One region of the Exiguobacterium acetylicum genome, then DNA from elsewhere that is predicted to be linked to it. Evidence: a T-box and tRNA genes for the amino acid it is inferred to sense, from the RefSeq annotation. Region 1 holds a T-box; the other holds one or more tRNA genes.
What was found. The T-box of region 1 lies ahead of leuS (leucine--tRNA ligase). A T-box ahead of a tRNA ligase gene usually reads a tRNA of that ligase, here a tRNA-Leu.

Region 1 (5,804 bases):
GACGTTTCCTTTATAGTGCCTTTTCTCAATTCAATAATGAATCAATCATCGAACTCTTCGAAGGGTTTGGTGTCGCCCTCAAAGAAGAGGACAATGGACGGATGTTTCCTGTCTCGGATAAAGCAGCAGATGTCGTCCGTGTATTGATTGATCAAATCCGCGCGCATGGTGCCGAGATTCAAACAGACGCACAGGTCGCTACGCTCGACTTCCATCCAGACGGTTCTTTTGCTGCAGTCATCTTAGAGAACGGCATGCGTCTTGAAGCAAAAAGTTGCATCGTTGCAGTCGGCGGACAATCCGTTCCACATACCGGTTCGACAGGTGACGGCTATCCATGGGCTGAAAAAGCGGGTCATACGATCACGGAGCTCTTCCCAACTGAAGTTCCGATTTTGTTAGGTGATACGTTCATTCATGAAAAAACATTACAAGGGCTGTCGCTACGTGACGTCGCCTTAACGGTCCACGGCAAAAAAGATAAAGCAATCAAAACACACACGGGTGACTTACTCTTTACCCACTTCGGTTTAAGCGGTCCGATTGCTTTACGCTGTAGCCAGTACACGATCAAGGAGCGTAAACGTTCAAAGGAGACGATCGTCCATTTATCAATCGATCTCTTCCCGGACGAATCACTCGGTGCGTTAACAGAACGCTTCCAAGCCGCGCTTGCAGCCAATCCCAAGAAAACGGTACGCAATGCCCTCCGCGGCTTCGTGCCGGAACGTCTGCTTGAACTTCTATTTGCTCAAATCGGCTTTGGCGATGAAGTCTGCACACAAGTCAAGAAACAGGACTGGACGGACTTCTTGCAAAAATTAAAGCGATTCCCACTTAAAGCAACGGGAACGCTCGACTTTGATAAAGCTTTCGTCACGGGTGGTGGCGTCTCAATCAAAGAGATTGATCCAAAGACGATGATGTCGAAAAAAGCGGAGCGGTTATTCTTTGCCGGGGAGATTCTTGATATCCATGGCTATACAGGTGGTTACAACATCACAGCTGCATTCGTGACGGGTCATTGCGCCGGTAGTCACGCCGCAGAGATGGCACGTGATACTGTCTTTTAATATGAACAAGACCCGATTCTTCTGCTCAACAGAGGAATCGGGTCTTATTATGTCAGGATTTAATCAATCGGTGTAAACGATCGGCTTGAGAATTTATCCGTGACGACTAACGCGAACAACTCATTATCTTGCACGAAAATCCCTTTCGAACCATATACTTTCGGACTGGCTGTCTCGCCCGTGATCGTTTTGTCCTTTCGATCGATCGAATAGAGATAGAGCGCTTCTGAATCGAGTGTGTAGATCCGACCTTGTCGTTCAGCAAGACCAATCGGACGGAACTCGGACTCGAACGATTTCTTCGCATCACTTCGCATCCCACTCGCCGCTTCAATCTTCTCACGTTTGATGACTGACAGATAAGGCGGTTTCTGTTTTTTCTTCAATGCACGTTTTTTCTTTTCCGAGGCGTCAGGATCAATCTTGATCTTATCCTCTTTCATCGCGAAATAAGTCACCTCGACTCGTCCCAGTGCTCGAATATGATTAATCGTATAGAATTCTTTTTTCTTCGCATCATATCCAAGACCATGGAAACTATCCCGTATCGTCGTTCCTTGTACTTTTTCACGTTTTTCTTCGCTCCAGACACCGTCTTTTCGCGTAATCGTGACCAGAATCTGATTCGACGTCAATAACGCGACGGTCTCCCCGTCAACCAGCGTCATACCGTCAAGACCAGCGAGCAACAACTTTCCTTCTTCTAACTGGAAAGATGCGTTGATGCGTTCCCCGGTTCCACTGATTTCAAAGAAACGATAATCGTCTGTGACGACGAGGTACGAACCAATGGAATCATCATATAACATGTGTTGGACATTTTTGATTAACGGCTCTTCCGGGTTCGGAATAGCTGAAGGCGTTTTCGGTGGCACCTGTTTAACGGCTGCCTGATGCTTTGATTGCGTCTCGATTTTCGCGAACGTTTCCTGAATACGTGACAACGTCTCCGGCTTCGAGAAGACGAGCAGTACGCAAAGGATCAACCCCGAAACGACAGCAAAAATCGTTGTATAGACTATATAAGATCGTTTCATTGATGGTACTCGCCTTTCTTTCTCGGTTTCTGATTCAGTGTAGCAGAAGGTCGTTGAAAAAAAAAGCGGACTTGCGACCGAAATGAAGAAACCCCTTCCATGCGCGACAAGCGAATGAAAGGGGCTATGGCTTAGTTTGCCACGATGTTGATTAATTTTTTCGGTACGACGATGACTTTACGAACTGTTTTGTCGCCGATCCATTCTTGTGTCTTTTCATCAGCAAAGGCAAGTGCTTCGATTTCTTCTTTTGTCGCATCGATGTTGATTTCGATTTTCGAGCGAACCTTTCCGTTCACTTGAATGACGAATTCCATCGTATCGCTGACGAGTTTCGATTCATCGAATGTTGGCCATGCCGCATACGTCAATGTTTCTTCAAATCCAAGTTGTTCCCAGAGTTCTTCACCAAGGTGTGGTGCGACTGGCGTTAACAATTGGATGAATCCACGAAGGAAGTGACGCGGAAGAACCGGCTGTTTGTTTGCTTCGTTGACGAAGACCATGAGTTGCGAAATTCCGGTGTTGAACTGGATGTTCGCGAAGTCTTCCGTGACCTTCTTGACCGTCTGGTGGTATGTCCGCTCGAAGTCAGCATCGACTTCTGTGACGTCCTGAATGTCTGCTGTCCGTTCGAACAAGCGCCAGACACGATCGAGGAAACGACGCGCCCCGTCAAGACCGTTCTCAGACCAGGCAACTGATGCATCGAGTGGTCCCATGAACATTTCGTACAAGCGTAATGTATCCGCACCATGCGATTTAACGATTTCATCCGGGTTGATGACGTTACCGCGTGATTTCGACATCTTCTCGTTGTTCTCTCCAAGAATCATCCCTTGATTGTACAACTTCTGGAATGGTTCTTTTGTTGGTACGACACCTGCATCATACAAGACTTTATGCCAGAAGCGCGCATACAACAAGTGGAGAACGGCGTGTTCCGCACCACCAATATAAATATCGACTGGAAGCCAGTATTTTAATTTTTCTGGATCCGCGATCGCCTCTTCATTGTGCGGATCGATGAAACGAAGATAATACCAGCAGCTTCCGCCCCATTGTGGCATCGTATTCGTCTCACGACGCCCTTTCATTCCTGTTTCAGGATCCGTATAATCCAACCAGTCTTCCGCAAGCGCAAGTGGTGATTCGCCTGTACCAGACGGTTTGATTTCCGGAATGATTGGAAGTTCGAGCGGTAATTCCTCTTGGCTGAGTGTCTTCATCGAACCATCTTCCATATGAACGACTGGAATCGGCTCGCCCCAATACCGTTGACGACTGAACAACCAGTCGCGGAGACGATACGTGATTTTCTTACGTCCGACTTGATTCGTTTCGAGTTCAGCAATCATCGTCTCGATTGCTTCTTGTTTTCCAAGACCATCAAGCATATGCGAGTTGACGTGTTCGCCCTCTCCTGTATAGGCTGCTTCATCAACGTTTCCACCCGCGACGACTTCAACGATTGGCAAGTCGAATTGTTTCGCGAATTCATGGTCGCGCTCATCGTGTCCTGGAACCGCCATGATTGCACCCGTTCCGTACGAAGCAAGGACATAATCAGCGATCCAGATTGGAAGACGATCACCTGAGATTGGATTGACGGCGAAAGCACCCGTGAAGACGCCTGTTTTTTCCTTCGCTAAATCCGTCCGCTCGAGGTCTGACTTCGTTTGGACTTGCGAAATGTACGTATCGACGGCTTCCTTGTGATCTGCTGTCGTGATGTCAGCTACGAATGGATGCTCCGGCGCAAGCACGAGGTACGTCGCACCAAAGATCGTGTCCGGACGTGTCGTAAAGACCGTGACTTGTTTTTTGTGTCCATCAATCGTGAAATCGATCTCAGCACCTTCTGATTTCCCGATCCAGTTCCGTTGCATCTCTTTGACAGAATCCGGCCAATCAAGGTCATCGAGATCTTCAAGAAGACGATCCGCATATTCCGTGATTTTCAAGACCCATTGACGCATCGGGACACGCACGACCGGATGATTTCCGCGTTCCGATAATCCGTCGATGACTTCTTCATTCGCAAGAACGGTTCCAAGTGCTGGGCACCAGTTGACCGCTACTTCGTCCACGAACGCAAGTCCTTTCTCATACAACTTCGTAAAGATCCACTGTGTCCATTTGTAGTACTTCGGATCCGTCGTGTTGATTTCACGATCCCAGTCATAGGAGAATCCAAGTTCTTTCAACTGACGCTTGAACGTCTCGATGTTTTTCGCTGTGAATTCACGTGGGTCATTCCCTGTATCGAGGGCGTATTGCTCTGCTGGTAACCCGAACGCATCCCATCCCATCGGGTGCAAGACGTTGTATCCTTGCATCCGTTTCATACGTGCGAGGATATCGGTTGCTGTGTAGCCTTCCGGGTGACCGACGTGGAGTCCGGCACCTGACGGATACGGGAACATATCAAGGGCATAAAACCCTTCTTTTTCTGGATCTTCTGTCGTGACGAAGGCGTTGTCTTGATCCCAACGCGCCTGCCATTTTGGTTCGATTTCGCGATGATTGTACGGCATGTCTTTTCCTCCTCTAATCTAAAAAAACCGGTCCTCCGCCCCTAGGAATAGGGACGAAAGACCGGTTTGGCTTCCGCGGTACCACCCACGTTGTCTGTCTATGACAGACCGCTTGATTCACGGATAACGGTGTGAAAGACCGGATTCGCTACTACGACTTCACGAATCGTGCTCCCTGACGAGTTCACGGTTGTTACCGACTGGTTCGCACCTTCCACCAGCTCTCTTGACGGCACCTTTCCCCTACTACTTCAGTTCCATGCAATTGACTATCTTTTCCTAGTGTAATCTGTTTCTTCCTCAAGCGTCAACGCTTCCGTAAAATTTCCTCGATTTCTGCATGCGATCGCGCTACATGATCCGCTTGTTCTAGACGTTGCATCGGCATCCGATCATCGAGAAGCGCAATCACTTCCATGCCTGCTGCTTTAGCGCCGATCATCCCGTTCGCAGCGTCTTCAATGACGAGACAATCTTCAGGTGCGTGCCCGATTCGTGATGCTGCAAGATGAAAAATCGCAGGATCAGGCTTTGAACGCACGACTTCTTCCCCACTGACGTAATGTGTGATGGGAAGCTCATAATGACGGATGACGCGTTCGATTTTTTGAAGCGAACTCGAAGAGGCGATCCCGATATCGTAACCAAGAGACGCCGCTTGCTCGATGACTTGTTTGACTCCCTCTTTTAACCCACATTCCTCCGGTTTTGCATGAATTTGAAACAACCGATGTTCTTCTTCTAGTAACGCACTAGCTGTTTCTTTTAGCTGATGCTGGGTGACAAGCTCTTCCCACATCTCATCACCTGTTTTTCCCATGAACGTCGCATACTGAACCGGATCGAGCGGAATCGATAACGTTTTGAACATCTGCTGATGGACTTCAAAGTAGCGGATTTCACTATCTAAGATGACCCCATCCATATCAAAAATTAGACCTCGTTTTTTCAAGACACATCCCCCTCAATTGATCTATCATGATTTCAGCATATCAAAAAAACGACTACACGATGTAGTCGTTTCGCCTTCTTCATTTAGTTACTGTTTAACTTGTCGCCATTCGGACACTAGTTTGTCGGTAAGCCGGAAAATAATCCGAATCAGCATCTGATCCGTATCGTACACATAACTGATCGTATATAGCTGGCTGAAGAAT
Region 2 (5,804 bases), 880 kb from region 1:
CCTGTGTTTTTGCTAAACAGTCGTTTGGGCCTATTCACTGCGGCTCTACTCATGTAGAGCGTCCCTTCTCCCGAAGTTACGGGACCATTTTGCCGAGTTCCTTAACGAGAGTTATCCCGCGCGTCTTAGAATTCTCATCTCGCCTACCTGTGTCGGTTTACGGTACTGGCGCCTTCCCCCTCACTAGAGGCTTTTCTTGGCAGTGTGAAATCGTGACCTACGTCCCTACGGGACTCCGCATCGTTCCTTGACTTTGATGCCTGACGGATTTGCCAATCAGACGGTCTTGAAACTTGCACATGCACTTCCATCCGCATGCGTCACTATCCTCCTGCGTCCCCCCATTGTTCAAACGGTGGATCGGCGGTACAGGAATATCAACCTGTTATCCATCGCCTACGCCTTTCGGCCTCGGCTTAGGTCCAGACTAACCCTGAGCGGACGAGCCTTCCTCAGGAAACCTTGGGCTTTCGACGGAGGGGATTCTCACCCCTCTTTTCGCTACTCACACCGGCATTCTCACTTCCAAACGCTCCACTGCTCCTTCCGGTACAGCTTCACAGCGGTTTGGAACGCTCCCCTACCATTCCTTACGGAATCCGCAGCTTCGGTGGTATGTTTAGCCCCGTTACATTTTCGGCGCGGCGCCACTCGACTAGTGAGCTATTACGCACTCTTTGAATGGTGGCTGCTTCTAAGCCAACATCCTAGCTGTCTAGGCAGCGCCACATCCTTTTCCACTTAACATACACTTTGGGACCTTAGCTGGCGGTCTGGGCTGTTTCCCTCTTGACTACGGATCTTATCACTCGCAGTCTGACTCCCGAGTATAAGTTGCTGGCATTCGGAGTTTAACTGAATTCGGTAACCCTGTGGGGGCCCCTAGTCCAATCAGTGCTCTACCTCCAGAACTCTCAACCTCGAGGCTAGCCCTAAAGCTATTTCGGGGAGAACCAGCTATCTCCAGGTTCGATTGGCATTTCACCGCTACCCACACCTCATCCCCGCACTTTTCAACGTGCGTGGGTTCGGACCTCCAGTCAGTGTTACCTGACCTTCATCCTGGACATGGGTAGATCACCTGGTTTCGGGTCTACGACAACGCACTGAACGCCCTGTTCAGACTCGCTTTCGCTACGGCTCCGCCTCATCGGCTTAACCTCGCGCGTTATCGTAACTCGCCGGTTCATTCTACAAAAGGCACGCCATCACCCGTTAACGGGCTCTGACTACTTGTAGGCATACGGTTTCAGGATCTATTTCACTCCCCTTCCGGGGTGCTTTTCACCTTTCCCTCACGGTACTGGTTCACTATCGGTCACTAGGGAGTATTTAGCCTTGGGAGATGGTCCTCCCGGATTCCGACGGGGTTTCACGTGTCCCGCCGTACTCAGGATCCACTCTGGAGGGAAAACAGTTTCAGCTACAGGGCTGTCACCTTCTTCGGCCGACCTTTCCAGGTCCTTCACCTACTGTCTTCCTTTTTGACTCCGTATAGAGTGTCCTACAACCCCGAAGAGCATGCTCTCCGGTTTGGGCTGTTCCCGTTTCGCTCGCCGCTACTCAGGGAATCGCATTTGCTTTCTCTTCCTCCGGGTACTTAGATGTTTCAGTTCCCCGGGTCTGCCTCACGCTACGCTATGTATTCACGTAACATGTCCCATCCCATTACGGATGGTGGGTTCCCCCATTCGGAAATCTTCGGATCAAAGCATACTTACTGCTCCCCGAAGCATATCGCTGTTCGTCGCGTCCTTCATCGGCTCCTAGTGCCAAGGCATCCACCGTACGCCCTTCATACCTTGATCTAGCGTTGGTATTCTAAGAACACACGTCTTAAATGACATGGTTAATTAAAAGTTTGATGTCTTGTTGATGTCTTCAGTTTTCAAGGTGCGAGTGTCTCTATCGAGACTGAGAGACGAGCTCTCAAAACTGAACGATGGGCATGTCCCGTAAGGGACGTTTTCCTTAGAAAGGAGGTGATCCAGCCGCACCTTCCGATACGGCTACCTTGTTACGACTTCACCCCAATCATCTACCCCACCTTCGACGGCTGGCTCCTTGCGGTTACCTCACCGGCTTCGGGTGTTGCAAACTCTCGTGGTGTGACGGGCGGTGTGTACAAGACCCGGGAACGTATTCACCGCAGTATGCTGACCTGCGATTACTAGCGATTCCGACTTCATGCAGGCGAGTTGCAGCCTGCAATCCGAACTGGGAACGGCTTTATGGGATTGGCTCCACCTCGCGGTCTCGCTGCCCTTTGTACCGTCCATTGTAGCACGTGTGTAGCCCAACTCATAAGGGGCATGATGATTTGACGTCATCCCCACCTTCCTCCGGTTTGTCACCGGCAGTCTCCCTAGAGTGCCCAACTGAATGCTGGCAACTAAGGATAGGGGTTGCGCTCGTTGCGGGACTTAACCCAACATCTCACGACACGAGCTGACGACAACCATGCACCACCTGTCACCATTGTCCCCGAAGGGAAAACTTGATCTCTCAAGCGGTCAATGGGATGTCAAGAGTTGGTAAGGTTCTTCGCGTTGCTTCGAATTAAACCACATGCTCCACCGCTTGTGCGGGTCCCCGTCAATTCCTTTGAGTTTCAGCCTTGCGGCCGTACTCCCCAGGCGGAGTGCTTAATGCGTTAGCTTCAGCACTGAGGGGCGGAAACCCCCCAACACCTAGCACTCATCGTTTACGGCGTGGACTACCAGGGTATCTAATCCTGTTTGCTCCCCACGCTTTCGCGCCTCAGCGTCAGTTACAGACCAAAGAGTCGCCTTCGCCACTGGTGTTCCTCCACATCTCTACGCATTTCACCGCTACACGTGGAATTCCACTCTTCTCTTCTGTACTCAAGCCTTCCAGTTTCCAATGGCCCTCCCCGGTTGAGCCGGGGGCTTTCACATCAGACTTAAAAGGCCGCCTGCGCGCGCTTTACGCCCAATAATTCCGGACAACGCTTGCCACCTACGTATTACCGCGGCTGCTGGCACGTAGTTAGCCGTGGCTTTCTCGTAAGGTACCGTCAAGGTACGAGCATTTCCTCTCGTACGTGTTCTTCCCTTACAACAGAGTTTTACGATCCGAAAACCTTCATCACTCACGCGGCGTTGCTCCATCAGACTTTCGTCCATTGTGGAAGATTCCCTACTGCTGCCTCCCGTAGGAGTCTGGGCCGTGTCTCAGTCCCAGTGTGGCCGATCACCCTCTCAGGTCGGCTATGCATCGTCGCCTTGGTGGGCCGTTACCCCACCAACTAGCTAATGCACCGCAAGGCCATCTCAAGGTGACGCCGGAGCGCCTTTCATCAACGGACCATGCGGTCCGATGAACTATCCGGTATTAGCTCCGATTTCTCGGAGTTATCCCAATCCTTGAGGCAGGTTCCTTACGTGTTACTCACCCGTCCGCCGCTCATTCCGCTGCCTTCCCTCCGAAGAGTTCCGTCAGTTTCCTGCGCTCGACTTGCATGTATTAGGCACGCCGCCAGCGTTCGTCCTGAGCCAGGATCAAACTCTCCATGAAGTGTTTGACTTGCTCGTTGTGTGACCGAAGTCACGATTGACGAAGCTTGCGCTTCATTCGTTTTTGTATTCCGTAGAATACGATTTTTGCCTCATCGTTCAGTTTTCAAAGTTCGTCATAAAAATGGTGGAGCCTAGCGGGATCGAACCGCTGACCTCCTGCGTGCAAGGCAGGCGCTCTCCCAGCTGAGCTAAGGCCCCATTAAAGGGATGAAATTGAAGATGGTCGGGAAGACAGGATTCGAACCTGCGACCCCTTGGTCCCAAACCAAGTGCTCTACCAAGCTGAGCTACTTCCCGAAAATGCACCCTGAGAGATTCGAACTCCCGACCCCTTGATTCGTAGTCAAGTACTCTATCCAGCTGAGCTAAGGGTGCGGAATATAAGGATCAAACAGCAAACATCAAAATGAAAATGGTACCGAGGGCCGGAATCGAACCGGCACGGGGAAACCCCCGCAGGATTTTAAGTCCTGTGCGTCTACCAGTTCCGCCACCCCGGCAGGGATATAAAAGGTAGAACCTTCATTCATAATTGAATTCTGGTGATCATTGAAGATGAAAATGGTGCCGGCAACAGGAGTCGAACCCGCGACCTACTGATTACAAGTCAGTTGCTCTACCAGCTGAGCTACACCGGCAAGTGTAATAAAAATGGTGGAGGATGACGGGATCGAACCGCCGACCCCCTGCTTGTAAGGCAGGTGCTCTCCCAGCTGAGCTAATCCTCCATATGTATCGCCTGGCAGCGTCCTATCCTCACAGGGGGAAGCCCCCAACTACTTTCGGCGTTCAAGTGCTTAACTTCCGTGTTCGGCATGGGAACGGGTGTGACCACTTGGCTATCGCCACCAGACATTTATTATCTTAACATTATGTTCACATAACGTCAAGACTTTTTTTCGTTTTTTTGAAAGGCTCGCGCCCTCAAAACTGAAGTCATCAACAATGCATCTGCTAGAACAAGGCCTCGACCGATTAGTATCACTCAGCTCCACATGTCGCCATGCTTCCACCCGTGACCTATCTACCTCATCGTCTCTGAGGGGTCTTTCTTGATTACTCAAAGGGAAATCTCATCTTGGAGGGGGCTTCATGCTTAGATGCTTTCAGCATTTATCCCGTCCGCACGTAGCTACCCAGCGATGCTCCTGGCGGAACAACTGGTACACCAGCGGTGCGTCCATCCCGGTCCTCTCGTACTAAGGACAGCTCTCCTCAAATTTCCTGCGCCCACGACGGATAGGGACCGAACTGTCTCACGACGTTCTGAACCCAGCTCGCGTACCGCTTTAATGGGCGAACAGCCCAACCCTTGGGACCTACTCCAGCCCCAGGATGCGATGAGCCGACATCGAGGTGCCAAACCTCCCCGTCGATGTGGACTCTTGGGGGAGATCAGCCTGTTATCCCCAGGGTAGCTTTTATCCGTTGAGCGATGGCCCTTCCATGCGGAACCACCGGATCACTAAGCCCGACTTTCGTCCCTGCTCGACTTGTAGGTCTCGCAGTCAAGCTCCCTTCTGCCTTTGCGCTCTACGAATGATTTCCAACCATTCTGAGGGAACCTTTGGGCGCCTCCGTTACTGTTTAGGAGGCGACCGCCCCAGTCAAACTACCCGCCTGACACGGTCCTCCAGCCGGATCACGGCTGCGAGTTAGAGACTCTATGCATGAAGGGCGGTATCCCAAGGGTGACTCCTCCGAAGCTGGCGCTCCGGGCTCGACGTCTCCCGCCTATCCTGTACATCATGCACAAAGCCTCAATATCAGGCTGTAGTAAAGCTCCATGGGGTCTTTCCGTCCTGTCGCGGGTAACCTGCATCTTCACAGGTACTATGATTTCACCGGGTCTCTCGTTGAGACAGTGCCCAAATCGTTACGCCTTTCGTGCGGGTCGGAACTTACCCGACAAGGAATTTCGCTACCTTAGGACCGTTATAGTTACGGCCGCCGTTTACTGGGGCTTCGGTTCAAAGCTTCGCTTGCGCTAACCCATCCCCTTAACCTTCCAGCACCGGGCAGGCGTCAGCCCCTATACGTCATCTTGCGATTTAGCAGAGACCTGTGTTTTTGCTAAACAGTCGTTTGGGCCTATTCACTGCGGCTCTACTCATGTAGAGCGTCCCTTCTCCCGAAGTTACGGGACCATTTTGCCGAGTTCCTTAACGAGAGTTATCCCGCGCGTCTTAGAATTCTCATCTCGCCTACCTGTGTCGGTTTACGGTACTGGCGCCTTCCCCCTCACTAGAGGCTTTTCTTGGCAGT

Region 2: it has a tRNA-Leu gene. The T-box ahead of leuS (leucine--tRNA ligase) is inferred to sense a tRNA for this amino acid. The anticodon was not compared.

The regions. Positions count from the first base shown of each region.
Region 1 is NZ_CP082333.1:2,416,330-2,422,133, forward strand. Features, by position in the region: gene K7G97_RS12570 (BaiN/RdsA family NAD(P)/FAD-dependent oxidoreductase) at 1-1,073, shown strand, start outside; gene K7G97_RS12575 (hypothetical protein) at 1,133-2,110, opposite strand; gene leuS (leucine--tRNA ligase) at 2,242-4,647, opposite strand; T-box leader at 4,694-4,916, opposite strand; gene K7G97_RS12585 (HAD family hydrolase) at 4,955-5,599, opposite strand; gene K7G97_RS12590 (peptidoglycan bridge formation glycyltransferase FemA/FemB family protein) at 5,694-5,804, opposite strand, start outside.
Region 2 is NZ_CP082333.1:85,062-90,865, reverse strand. Features, by position in the region: rRNA gene K7G97_RS00510 (23S ribosomal RNA) at 1-1,808, opposite strand, end outside; rRNA gene K7G97_RS00505 (16S ribosomal RNA) at 1,976-3,537, opposite strand; tRNA gene K7G97_RS00500 (tRNA-Ala) at 3,662-3,737, opposite strand; tRNA gene K7G97_RS00495 (tRNA-Pro) at 3,760-3,836, opposite strand; tRNA gene K7G97_RS00490 (tRNA-Arg) at 3,841-3,914, opposite strand; tRNA gene K7G97_RS00485 (tRNA-Leu) at 3,953-4,039, opposite strand; tRNA gene K7G97_RS00480 (tRNA-Thr) at 4,102-4,177, opposite strand; tRNA gene K7G97_RS00475 (tRNA-Val) at 4,192-4,267, opposite strand; rRNA gene rrf (5S ribosomal RNA) at 4,277-4,392, opposite strand; rRNA gene K7G97_RS00465 (23S ribosomal RNA) at 4,495-5,804, opposite strand, start outside.